3 regions of the Streptomyces sp. NPDC017890 genome follow, and region 3 is predicted to be linked to each of the others. Evidence: riboswitches for the same ligand, from Rfam matches in the RefSeq annotation. Region 3 holds a riboswitch; each other region holds the start of a gene.

Region 1 (4,044 bases), on a different contig from region 3:
CCGCCCCGGCGGTCGTGTTGTCGTCGGAATCGATCGGTGCCATGTGTGCCCTGCCTCCTCGTCGGCGGCGGCTGTCTCGCGACCTCGCACTCGTCCACCCTTGAGCCGCCATTCTCACCCGAATCGGTGAGGATTGGTGTTTTCCGTGGTGTCCATCTGACCAAATCGGCCAAGCGGAATCGTCAGACCGCGGGCTCAACTCCGCGTACTCCTGCGGGATGACACGGAGGGGTCACGCCTCCCCCGGCCCGTAGGGGATGGAGTACGCCGCGATCCACCGCCGCACGCCGCCGCACGCCGCACGCCGCCCCGGGCAGCCACCTGCCGTACGCCATTCACCTGCCGTACGCCGCCACCCCGTGGACCGGCCGCCGCGTACGGCGGCGGCCCCCCTGATGCGGGCCCGCGGGAGCCCGGGGAGGACTCAGCCGGCCCGGTGCACCACGGCGTCGCACAGCTCCACCAGCGCGGCCTTCGCCTCACACTCCCTGAGCGGAGCCAGCGCCGCCCGGGCGTCCTTGGCGTACCGGACCGTGTCCCGTCGCGCCTGCTCCAGCGCCGGGTGGGCGCGCAGCAGCCGCAGCGCCTCCGCGTGCCGCGCGTCGTCGCTCAGGTCGGAGTCCAGCAGCTCGCACAAGGCGATGTCCTCGGCGAGCCCCAGCCGGGCCGCCCGCTCGCGCAGCCGCAGCACCGGCAGGGTCGGGATGCCCTCGCGCAGGTCGGTCCCGGGCGTCTTCCCCGACTCCTGGGAGTCGGAGGCGATGTCCAGGACGTCGTCCGCGAGCTGGAAGGCCACGCCGAGCCGCTCGCCGTACTGGGTCAGCACGTCCACGACCGTCTCGTCGGCGCCGGACATCATCGCGCCGAACCGGCAGGAGACCGCCACCAGCGATCCCGTCTTGCCGCCCAGCACGTCCAGGTAGTGGTCCACCGGGTCCCGGCCGTCCTGCGGCCCCGCCGTCTCCAGGATCTGACCGGTGACGAGCCGTTCGAACGCCAGGGCCTGCACGCGGACCGCCTCGGGCCCGAGGTCGGCGAGGATCTGCGAGGCGCGGGCGAACAGGAAGTCGCCGGTGAGGACCGCGACCGAGTTGCCCCAACGGGTGTTGGCACTGGCCACGCCACGGCGCACGGCTGCCTCGTCCATGACGTCGTCGTGGTAGAGGGTGGCGAGGTGGGTCAGCTCCACGACGACGGCCGAGGGCACGATGCCGGGGGCATAGCGGTCGCCGAACTGGGCCGAGAGCATCACCAGCAGTGGCCGGAATCGTTTGCCGCCGGCCCGCACCAGATGCTGGGCGGCCTCCGTGATGAACGGAACCTCGCTTTTGGTTGCCTCAAGCAACCCTTCCTCGACAGCAACCAATCCGGCCTGGACATCGGCTTCCAGAGCCTGGTCCCGCACGCTCAGCCCGAACGGCCCGACGACGGTCACGAGGGGTCTCCTGTCTGCTGGTGTCTACTGGCGATTACCTGGTTTGTCGATAGGTCGCTGCCACCACTCAAGTCAGCGTATCCGGTCACCTTTCGATCACCGCTAGCGCCCACCGTTACAGGCTGGTCGGTATCGGATCATGCACAGTATGTTTTTGATCAGGTGATATGAGCAGGTATTGATCGACATCGCCAGGGCCGGAACCCGCCACCGAAGATCACATCACCCCTCCCAACGGCTCGCACGCCGAATACGTCACCCACTCGGCCCACTGCGCCCCCACCCCGAACGGATGCCCCCGCAGTGCGCGGAAACACCGGTCCGGGCGGGGTCGCGCACGGGGCACGCACGGCGATGGGCCCGCCCGGTCGCCGATCGGCACCCGAAGACCTCCCCACCGACGGCCGATTGGCCCCAATCATCCCTAATGCCCGATTCACCCCTCTTGACGGAGCGGGTGAGTTGGCTCACTCCTCCACACCCGCAGGCAACCCCGCCGCCGGCTGCGCCCTCCCTTTGCCCCGCAAGCCAGTTGAGCCTTGGCAGCCGCAAAGGATCAAGTACCCCAAACCCCCCAGACCAAGGTCAACAGGCGCGTTGGGTGATTCCTGCACTTGTTTCGGACATGTGCTGTCGCATACGTTCCCGGCCTGTCGGGTGGACGCCGAATCCTGCCACCGCCCGAACGCACAGTCATCCGCCAACAAACTCGCAGGCAGGAGCGGGGGACCCAGGTAAGCCGCCGCACCGGTCACCACCGGAGCGGCTCGGGGTGAAGCCGTGCCCGTCAGGGCCCGGCCGGGCACCTCCCCGCCCGAACCCGACAGCTCACCTCGCAGGCGTAAGGAGAGGGACTCACACATGTCTGCCAACGGTCAGAACCGTCACGCCCGGACCAGCCGCCTCGCCCGCAAGCTGGCCGTGGCCGGCACCGGCGCCGCCGTGCTCGCCCTGCCGATCATCGGCGCCACCAGCGCGTCCGCGGCCACCCCGGCCGCCACCACGACCGCCGCGACCGCCACCGCCGCGGCGACGACGTACCCGGACAACCTCGACGGCTGGATCCGGGAGTCGCTCGACATCATGGCCCAGCACGGCATCCCCGGGACGTACGAAGGCATCCACCGCAACATCATGCGGGAGTCGTCCGGCAACCCGCTCGCCATCAACAACTGGGACATCAACGCCATCAACGGCACCCCGTCCAAGGGCCTGCTCCAGGTGATCGCCCCGACCTTCGAGGCGTACCACGTGCCCGGCACCTCCTGGGACCCGTACGACCCGGTCGCCAACATCACCGCGGCCTGCAACTACGCGGCCGACCGGTACGGCTCGATGGACAACGTCTTCGGCGCGTACTGAGCCGCGACGGCTGAGTCGGCACCGGCTCGCCCGTACCGCCTGAACCGCGACGGGCGAGCCGTACCGACTGCCCGTACCGACTGGGCCATCACGGCCGAGCCGTACCGACTGCCCGTACCGACTGGGCCATCACGGCCGAGCCGTACCGACTGCCCGTACCGACTGAGCCATGATGGCTGAGCCGTACCGACTGGGCCGTGGTGGCTGAGCCGTACTAAGGGGCTCCGAAGATCCGCTCGAGGACGACGGCCACGCCGTCGTCCTCGTTCGTCGTGGTGACCTCGTCGGCCACCGCCTTGAGTTCGGGGTGGGCACCGGCCATGGCGACACCGTGGGCGGCCCAGTCGAACATGGGGATGTCGTTGGGCATGTCCCCGAAGGCGATCGTCCGCCGCCGGCTCAGCCCCAGACGCTCGGCGGCCAGCGCCAGGCCGGTCGCCTTGGTGATGCCGCACGGCTGGAGCTCCACCGTCCCCGGCCCCGACATGGTGACCGTCGCGAGGGAACCCACCACCGCGCGCGCCGTCGACGCCAACTCGTCGTCGGACAGCTCGGGGTGGCGCAGCAGGACCTTGCTGATCGGTGTGCTCCAGAGTTCGTCGCGCCGCTCGACCCGCACCGCGGGCAGCGTCGGGTGGGGCATCAGGTACCCCGGCTCGATGAGGGTGAGGCCGTCGACGCCGTCCTGGTCGACCGCGGCGTGCACCTGCCCGACCTCGGCCTCGATCTTGCCGAGCGCGGTCTCGGCCAGTTCCCGGTCCAGGGTGACCGACCACAGCATCCGGTGCGCGCCGGCGTCGTACACCTGCGCGCCCTGGCCGCACACCGCGAGCCCCGTGCAGCCGAGGCGGTCGAGCAGGGACCGTACCCGGGGGGCCGGCCGCCCCGTCACCACCAGATGCCGCGCACCGGCCTGAGCCACCCGCGCCAGCGCGGCCAGCGACCGGTCGGAGACGGTGTCGTCGCCGCGGAGCAGCGTGCCGTCGAGGTCGGTGGCGACGAGTGAATACGCGGTGCGGTCCATGATCAGAGAATACGGACACCGCACCTGTCCGACTCACCAGCGATCGCATCCGAACGAGGACGCGCGAGTCCGGCACGAGTGCGCACGAGTAGGGCACATGGACGCACGAGGACGCTCGAACCTGTCCGAAACCTGGCACATCATCGGCTAAAGCCGGTTCAAGGCCTGTGCACCGGTTGGCAACAACATGGTCCGCTACCTACCGACCGGGTGGCCCCCGGGG
Region 2 (4,044 bases), on a different contig from region 3:
TGCCCGGAGCCCGACGGCGCCGCCCTGCGCCTGACCGCACTGCTCGACGGGCTGGCCGTGCAACTGACGTCGTACGCGGGCGCGGTGTCACGGGCCCGGGCACAGGAGTGGATGGACGAGGCGCTCGCCCGTGAACTGGGCCTGGAGCGCTCGGCGTTGACGACACCGCGCCGCTGATCCGGGCCGCCCGCCCATCCACGCCCCGCCGTCCACGTCCCGTCGTCAGGCCACCGCCGAGATCCGCATCTTGATGTCGTCCGGCGACAGCGTCCCCTTGGCCGTCACGTGGTCCCCCGACGACTCCCCGCGCAGCCGGCGTCCGATCCACGGCACCAGGTACTCGCGTGCCCAGTGCACGTCGTCCCGCCGTACGTGGAGGGTGCCGCGGGGCGGCAGCTGCGGCCAGGCCTGGTCCGGGTCGGCCGGCACCCGCAGGCCGAGGGCCTGACCCGCGCGCAGCGCCACGCGCGTGTGGCCCTCGGGCGACAGGTGCAGCCGGTCGGCGTCCCACGCCCTGCGGTCCTGGACGCTCCGGAGCGACCACAGGTCGAGCACGGGGCAGCCGTGGCGGTCGGCGACGGCGCGGACGTGCCCGTTGTACGTGGCGATCTTGCCGCGCAGATGCTTGAGGACGGGCACCCCACGGGTGTCGAAGCCGGTCGTCACGAGGACGGTGCCGGCCACGGCGGTCAGCGCGGCCACCGCCCGCTCGAACCGCTCCGCCACCTCGTCGGGATCGGTGCCGGGCCGGATGATGTCGTTGCCGCCCGCCGCGAAGGAGACCAGGTCCGGCGCGAGTCCGGCGACTCGCGGGATCTGCTCCGCCACGATCTGGTCGAGCAGCCTGCCGCGCACGGCGAGGTTGGTGTACCTGAAGTCGCCCTCGGGGCGTCGGTCGGCGAGCAGTACGGCGAACCGGTCGGCCCAGCCGACGAACGCCCCGTCGGGGCCGGGGTCGCCGACGCCCTCGGTGAAGCTGTCCCCCACCGCCACGTACGACCCGATCACTTCTCTGCTGTCACTCTTCGAATCGTCTGCCACGTCGGCCCATGATTCACCTTGGAATGTGACCTACGCGACCGTAGAAAGGGTTGACGGGCGGTGAGAAAGACCACGCCTAAAGTGTTCACCAATTCAGGAATACACCGAAGGCCGGACCCGGGGATCGGGGTCCGGCCTTCGGTCGCGCGAGACCGCGCCGAACCGTCGTCAGAGAGAGACGCCGTGCGAGCGCAGGTACGAGATCGGGTCCACGTCCGAACCGTAGTCCGGCGTGGTGCGGATCTCGAAGTGCAGGTGCGGGCCGGTCACGTTGCCGGTGGCACCCGAGAGGCCGACCTGCTGGCCCGCCGTCACGGACTGACCGGCGGAGACGGATAGCGAGGACAGGTGGGCGTACTGGGCGTAGTGGCCGTCGGCGAGCTGGATGACGACCTGGTTGCCGTACGCGCCGCCCCAGCCGGCGGAGACGACGGTGCCCGCGCCGACGGCCTTGAGCGAGGTACCGGTCGGGACGACGAAGTCCGTGCCGGTGTGGTAGCCACTGGACCACATGCTGCCGGTCTGGTGGTACGGGGTACCGACGCTGCCGCCGGGGACGGGCGACGTGAAGCCGCTCGTGGCGCCGGCGGACTGGGCGCTCGCGTCCGAGGAGTCCGACGAGTCCGACGAGGAGGTCTTCGCGGCGTCCGACGACTTCTCCGGCGCGGCGGGCTTCTCGGCCGCCGGCTTCTTGGACTCGGTGGAGGAGGACGGGGCCGACGACTTGGCGGCCTGCTCGCCGATCGAGAGCTTCAGGCCGGGGTGGATCATCGACGGGTCCGCGCCGACGGCCTCGCGGTTGTCCGAGTACAGCTTCTTCCAGCCGCCGTCGACGTCCTGCTCGTCAGCGATCTTCGAGAGGTAGTCACCGCTCTTCACGGTGTACGTCCGCGAGTCCGAGTTCTTCTCGGCGCTGTCGCCGGCGGCCTTCTTCGCCGTCGTCGGTATGGACCGCACGGCCTGCTCGGAGACGGACTGCGCGGGAGCGGCGTGGGCAGCGGCGGCGCCCATCAGCGGGAGCGCGAGCGCGGCGCCACCGGTTCCGGCGACGGCGATGGTGCGGGTCAGGCGCATGGCCCTGGTACGGCGGTGCTTACCCTTCGCGGGCATGGCGAGTTCCTCTCCGGCGCCTGCGAGGTGAGCTGTCGGGTGCGAGCTGGAGATGCCCGGCCGCGCCGAGACGCGGCTTTACCCCAAGCCGTTCCGGGAACCGGAACAGGCGGTTGTACCTGTGGGTCCCCCGCTCCTGCCGTGTACGGGTGGTGGATGAGTGCGGGCTCCGGTCGGCGGCAGGATTAGGCGTCCGTCCGGATCGGTGGTGAACGTAAGGGACCGGGGCGCGCAGGGACAAGCGAGGTGTTCCATGGACGGGTGTTCCGATTGATCCTTTACGGGGATTACCGGTCACCCTCCGTCGATTCGCGGAGCGCCGCTTCATGTAAACGGCCTTGAAAACCCGCTGTATTACGTGAACATGATGGGCAACGCACGGTCACGGATATGACGCTGCTCACGCGGCACCTCGCCAGCCCCTGCCATTTCAGCGCTAGTTGGAATTCAGGTGCTAATTCGGACAGAAGTCTTGGAAGTGGCGTAGTCGGGCGGTCGTGACGTCGAGGCCCCAGGGCCGTGCCGTATCGTCGAGTGGCGCCCGTCGGCGAGCAGCGTCGACGGGGCGAAGTGGGAGGAGTCCCCGTGACGCAGCAGGTCCCGTCGACCGAACCCGAGCTGGCCGGTGTGCGCAACTTCCGTGACGTGGGCGGACTGCCGACCGTGGACGGGCGGCGGGTGCGACAGGGGGTGCTGTTCCGCAGCGGTCACCTGGCGCACGCCACCGGGGAGGACACCGCGTTCCTCGCCTCGCTGGGCCTGCACACCGTCTTCGACTTCCGCAACGCGGCCGACCAGAAGCTCGAGGGTCCGGACGTCGAGCTTCCGGGCGTGCGGAATGTGAACCTGCCACTGAGCGATCCGGCCGACGGCGCCGAGTTCTGGAAGATGGTCCGCGACGGCGACCTCGGCCAGCTGCGCGAGATCCTGGCGGGCGGCAAGGGAGCCGACCGGATGATCGGCTCCTACCGCATGATCATCAAGGAGCGCACCGCGGAGCACTCACGGGTGCTGCACGCGCTCGCCGAGGACAGCGTCCCCGCCCTGATGCACTGCGCGGCCGGCAAGGACCGCGCGGGCCTGTCGATCGCCGTCACCCTGCTCGCCCTGGGCGTCGAGCGCGAGGCCGTCGTCGACGACTACCTCAAGTCCAACGCCGCGCACCGCCGCTACAAGGTACGCCGCAGCAGCTCCGCCGCCTCGGCCTACTCCCCCGAGGTCATGGAGCTGCTCAGCCCTCTGTTCGACGCGCGCGCCGAGTACCTCGCAGCGGCCTTCGAGACCATCGAGGCGACCTGGGGCGGGGTGGACGCGTACCTGGAGAAGGGCCTGCGGATCACTCCGGAGACCCGGGAGCGGCTGCGGGAGCGGATGCTGGACTGAGGCGTCCGCCCACCCGCTACTTGGCGCCGACCTCGAAGAGCAGGTAGATGAAGGCCGCGAAGGCGTGGCCCACGATCAGGTAGATGAAGAGCCGCACCCACAGGGCGCGCGGGAACTTCTCCTGCAGATTCATGGCGTCTCTCCAAGGGTGGGACGGATCGTGGTGGTGGCCGGCCCCAGGCACAGCGCCGTCGTCGGGCTCTGCAGCAGGGTGTGGACGAAGAGGAGCTCGACCCCGTCGGCGTCCTGGGCGGCGATCCGGTGCGGGGTCAGCGAGTCGAAGTGCGCGCTGTCGCCCGGACCGAGCCGGTGCACGGTGTCGCCGAGGCGCAGCCGCAGCCGGCCCCGCAGGACGTGGAGCCACTCCTCGCCGGGGTGTACCCGCACGATGTCGCCCTGCGAGCCGTGCGGCACGTGGACGCGCAGGGCCTGCATGCCGCGACCGGCCCCGCCGGCCTGCCAGTACGTCCAGCCGCCCGCGAACGTCGGCTCCATGGCGTCGGCACGCAC
Region 3 (4,044 bases):
GCAACTCGTCCTCGCCCCGCTGTTCGTGGGGGACCCGGACGCGCCCCGGCTGTTCGGTCCGGGCGCCTACCAGGGCGGGCGGCTGCGGCTGGTGGAGTCGCGGCGCATCGAGGACGTGGTGCTGACGCGGTACCTGCCCACCGCGCCCGGCACCGGCGACCGCGTCGCCGCCGCCGACCGGCACTGGCTGGCGCTCGCCTGCGAGCTGGCGGAGCTGTGCCCACCGTCCGGGACGGCGTTCAGCGTGGGGGCGGTCGTGGTCGCCGCCGACGGGACCGAGCTGGCGCGCGGGCACTCGCGGGAGGGGGAGGACCCCGTCGTGCACGCCGAGGAGGCCGCGCTCGCGAAGACCGGCCCCGGCGATCCGCGGCTCGCGACCGCCACCGTGTACAGCAGCCTGGAGCCCTGCGCCCGCCGCGCCTCCCGGCCCGCGCCGTGCGCCCGGCTGATCCTCGACGCCGGGGTGCGCCGTGTGGTCACGGCCTGGCGGGAGCCGGACACCTTCGTGCCGGGGGCCGACGGCAGCGGGGTGCTCGCGGCCGGGGGCGCCACCGTCGTCGTACTGCCGGAGTACGAGGGGCGCGCGAAGGCACCGAACCGCCATCTGGAGGGGCAGCGGGAGAGGCGGGGAGATACGGATGTGCATTCCACCCCCGGGATGAAGTACAGTAAAGACACAACGACGCGGGGTGGAGCAGCTCGGTAGCTCGCTGGGCTCATAACCCAGAGGTCGCAGGTTCAAATCCTGTCCCCGCTACTGAAGACCGAAGGCCGGAATCCATGAGGATTCCGGCCTTCGGTGCGTTCGCGTTCGCGACACATGCACCCGCTCCGTCACCCGTCCGGCCCCCACGGCTCGCCCCCCGCCCCCGCTCCGGGAAATCTGGAGGACGGGACGGCAAGCGGCGCAGACGTGCGGGGTGGCGGGAGACGAGTGGTGCGGCCAGGTGACGTGGACGACGAGGGGGCGTACGCCAGGGCCGGCGGCCGGCTCCCCGGCGACCCCGTGCCGGACCCGGGGCTCGGCGGCGGTGCGGAACTCGTGCCGTCGGCCGAGGGGCCACCGCGGCGGTGGCGGACCTCGTACGGGCGGACCTTCGTACGCCTGCTCCCCGTGCTGCTGATCGTCGTCGCCATCCTGTACGACCTCTTCACCCCGAGGTACTTCACCGCAGGCCCCCTCTACACGGCCGCGCCCCTGGTGGCCGCCCCGATCTACTCACGGCGCGGCACGGCGCTCACCGGTGTCGCCGTGGTCGCCGCCGTCGTCGGGCTGCAACTGAGCAAGGGCGTCATCCACTACGTCGACTCCCTCACCGAGCTGATCACCATCGCGACGGTCGCCGTGCTCGCCGTCCTCGTGAACGGCTTCGTCCGCCGCACCGGCGAGCGCCTCGTCTCCGTGCGCGAGATCGCCGAGGCCGCCCAGCGCGCCGTACTGCCCGAGCCCGCCGAACGGATCGGCGGCTTCGAGATCGCCGCCTGCTACGAGGCCGCACAGGCCGACGCCTTCATCGGCGGCGACCTCTACGCCGTACAGGACAGCGCGCGCGGTATCCGGCTCATCGTCGGGGACGTGCGCGGCAAGGGCATGGGCGCGGTGGGCGCCGTCGCCGTCGTGATCGGCGCCTTCCGGGAGGCCGCCGAGCAGGAGGCGACGCTGGAGGCGGTGGCGCAGCGGCTGGAGCGGGCGTTGGCCCGCGAGGGGTCCCGCCGGGACGGACTGGACGCCTTCGAGGGATTCACCACCGCCGTACTCGCCGAACTCCCGCACGGTGACGGGGTCGTCCGCATCGTCAACCGCGGCCATCCGCCGCCCCTGCTGCTGTACGCCGACGGCACCCTGCGCCCGCTGTCCGCCCGGGAGTCGGCGCTGCCGCTCGGCATGGGCGAACTCGGCGTGTGGCCCGACCGCGCGGAGGAGGCCGAATTCCCCGGCGGGGCCACGCTGCTGCTGTACACCGACGGAGTGTCCGAAGCCCGTGACACCCAGGGCGAGTTCTACGACCCGTACACGCGGCTGGCCGGCTGCGTCTTCCGGCATCCGGCGGAACTGCTCGGCACCCTCGCCGACGACGTGCGCCGGCACTCCGGGGGCGGCATGGCCGACGACATGGCACTGCTCGCCGTACGACGACCCTAGACCGAAGTCACCGGGCGTGACGGATCGACCGCCCTCCGCATAACAACTGACACACCATCAGAAAGTTGTGGCCAGAGGGGGAATACTGAGACGGGGTCAACTCGCCCCGCTTTGGCCTTCTGTGAGGCGTACATCCCGGCCGGATTCGTTAATGATCAAGAGGAACCGCTTGGTATCCGAGCCTCGCGTCTATTAACGTTCGATAACGCAGCGCGGTCGTCCCAGCCGTCACAGAAGGCGGCTCCGTGCGCACGCGCCGAATCCCGCAAGGGAACCGGGGAACCACCACATTGGGGTGAATCGGGCGTATGACGCCGTGGAGACACGGCGGATATACGCGCGTAGGAGACCTTCCTGCTCCGAACCCGTCAGCTAACCCGGTAGGCGAAAGGAAGGAAAGGAGTACGCCCACGTGGCGTCCAACCGGCCTGCCCCCGAGGCCCCGTTCGTGCCGAACCAGCACGACACCGACACCTTCGGCTACGACGGCCACCGCGCCGAAGAGGGCCCCTGGGAGGAGTGGAATCCCACCGCGGAATCCATCCGTCCCGTACGCGGCCGGCACCGCGTCGCCAAGCAGCGCGGCGGACTCGCCCGCAGCTCCACCGTCCTCGGCGTCGGTGTCATAGCCGCAGTCGGCGCCGGCGGCATGGCCACCGCGCAGACCGGCAAGCCGCCGGTGTCGATCTCCATGCCGGACATGCCGAACGTCGGCTCGCTCATCTCCGACGACGAGGAGCCGGAACCCGAGGGTTCCGCCACCCCGCTCAGCGGCATCGCCACGGTCTCCGCCGACACCTCCGAGGACACCGGCGACGCCGGTGAGACGCTGCGGGCCCGGATCATGGCGCAGGCCGAGCAGCAGCAGGCCCAGGTGGAGAGCAAGGCCGCCGCCGAAGCCGCCGCCGCGGCCGAGAAGAAGGCCGCGGAAGCCGCCGCCGAGGCGGAGAAGGAGGCCCAGGCCAAGGCCGCCGCCGCCAAGAAGAAGGCGGAGGAGGAGGCCGCGAAGAAGGCCGAGGCCGAGCGGCTCGCGAAGCTGGCCAGGCAGTACACCCTGCCGACCTCCTCCTACACGATCTCCTCCAGCTTCGGCCAGGCCGGCGCCTACTGGTCCTCCGGCTACCACACCGGACTGGACTTCGCCGCCCCCACGGGCACGCTGCTCAAGGCGGTCCACAGCGGCACCATCACGTCGGCCGGCTACGACGGGTCGTACGGCTACAAGACCGTGCTCACCCTCGACGACGGCACCGAGATCTGGTACGCCCACCAGTCCTCCATCAGCGTCAGCGTCGGCCAGAAGGTCGCCACCGGTGACGTCATCGGTCGCGTCGGCGCCACGGGCAACGTCACCGGCGCCCACCTCCACATGGAGGTCCACACGGCCGACGGCGGCGGCATCGACCCGATGGCGTGGCTGCAGAGCAAGGGCCTCACTCCCTGAGTCCGAGCCTCGCCTCTCGCGTGAGTCCGGGCGTCGCCTCCCGCGCCGCCCGTCCCACCCGTCCCCTCTGATCCGCGCTGATACCCGCTGATCCTGCTGGTCCCCGGCGGTCCTGACGGCAACCCCCCGACGTCAGGGCTGCCGGTTCGCCGGTTCGTACGGGCTGTACGAGGCGTACGCGGCCGGTGCGGGGTACGGCGCCGGGGCCGTCGCGGGGTGGCCGGGCCCGTACGGACCGTGCGAGTACGCCCAGGGCTGTACGGCCACCGGCACGGGCGGTGCCGTGGCCCGGGCCGAGTGGTCCAGGGCCGGACGCGCCACGCCGCGCCGGTGCCACAGGGCGTCGAGCAGTTCCCGCTCCCGTACGGCGAAGTCGGCGCCCGCCCTGCCCCGGCGAGCCCGCTGCCGCAGGAACGCCAGCGAGGTCGCGTACGCCTCGTACCGCGCCACCTCCCGC

What was found. A riboswitch is a leader RNA that binds a small molecule or an ion and turns the genes downstream of it on or off. The one in region 3 is predicted to bind cyclic di-AMP.
Region 1: linked by a shared signal. The riboswitch ahead of ACH4F2_RS03565 (transglycosylase SLT domain-containing protein) and the one ahead of ACH4F2_RS20410 (M23 family metallopeptidase) in region 3 are both predicted to bind cyclic di-AMP.
Region 2: linked by a shared signal. The riboswitch ahead of ACH4F2_RS34765 (peptidoglycan DD-metalloendopeptidase family protein) and the one ahead of ACH4F2_RS20410 (M23 family metallopeptidase) in region 3 are both predicted to bind cyclic di-AMP.

Annotation. Positions count from the first base shown of each region.
Region 1 is NZ_JBIRHU010000002.1:150,592-154,635, reverse strand. Features, by position in the region: gene ACH4F2_RS03575 (outer membrane lipoprotein carrier protein LolA) at 1-43, opposite strand, end outside; gene ACH4F2_RS03570 (polyprenyl synthetase family protein) at 425-1,435, opposite strand; cyclic di-AMP (ydaO/yuaA leader) riboswitch at 2,124-2,291, shown strand; gene ACH4F2_RS03565 (transglycosylase SLT domain-containing protein) at 2,297-2,797, shown strand; gene ACH4F2_RS03560 (HAD family hydrolase) at 3,012-3,821, opposite strand.
Region 2 is NZ_JBIRHU010000054.1:3,163-7,206, forward strand. Features, by position in the region: gene ACH4F2_RS34755 (TetR/AcrR family transcriptional regulator) at 1-177, shown strand, start outside; gene ACH4F2_RS34760 (SGNH/GDSL hydrolase family protein) at 223-1,008, opposite strand; gene ACH4F2_RS34765 (peptidoglycan DD-metalloendopeptidase family protein) at 1,210-2,151, opposite strand; cyclic di-AMP (ydaO/yuaA leader) riboswitch at 2,156-2,313, opposite strand; gene ACH4F2_RS34770 (tyrosine-protein phosphatase) at 2,737-3,534, shown strand; gene ACH4F2_RS34775 (DUF6126 family protein) at 3,551-3,667, opposite strand; gene ACH4F2_RS34780 (helix-turn-helix domain-containing protein) at 3,664-4,044, opposite strand, start outside.
Region 3 is NZ_JBIRHU010000015.1:14,742-18,785, reverse strand. Features, by position in the region: partial or broken gene ACH4F2_RS20425 (dihydrofolate reductase family protein) at 1-613, shown strand, start outside; tRNA gene ACH4F2_RS20420 (tRNA-Met) at 684-757, shown strand; gene ACH4F2_RS20415 (PP2C family protein-serine/threonine phosphatase) at 953-2,143, shown strand; cyclic di-AMP (ydaO/yuaA leader) riboswitch at 2,388-2,544, shown strand; gene ACH4F2_RS20410 (M23 family metallopeptidase) at 2,556-3,587, shown strand; gene ACH4F2_RS20405 (PrsW family intramembrane metalloprotease) at 3,720-4,044, opposite strand, start outside.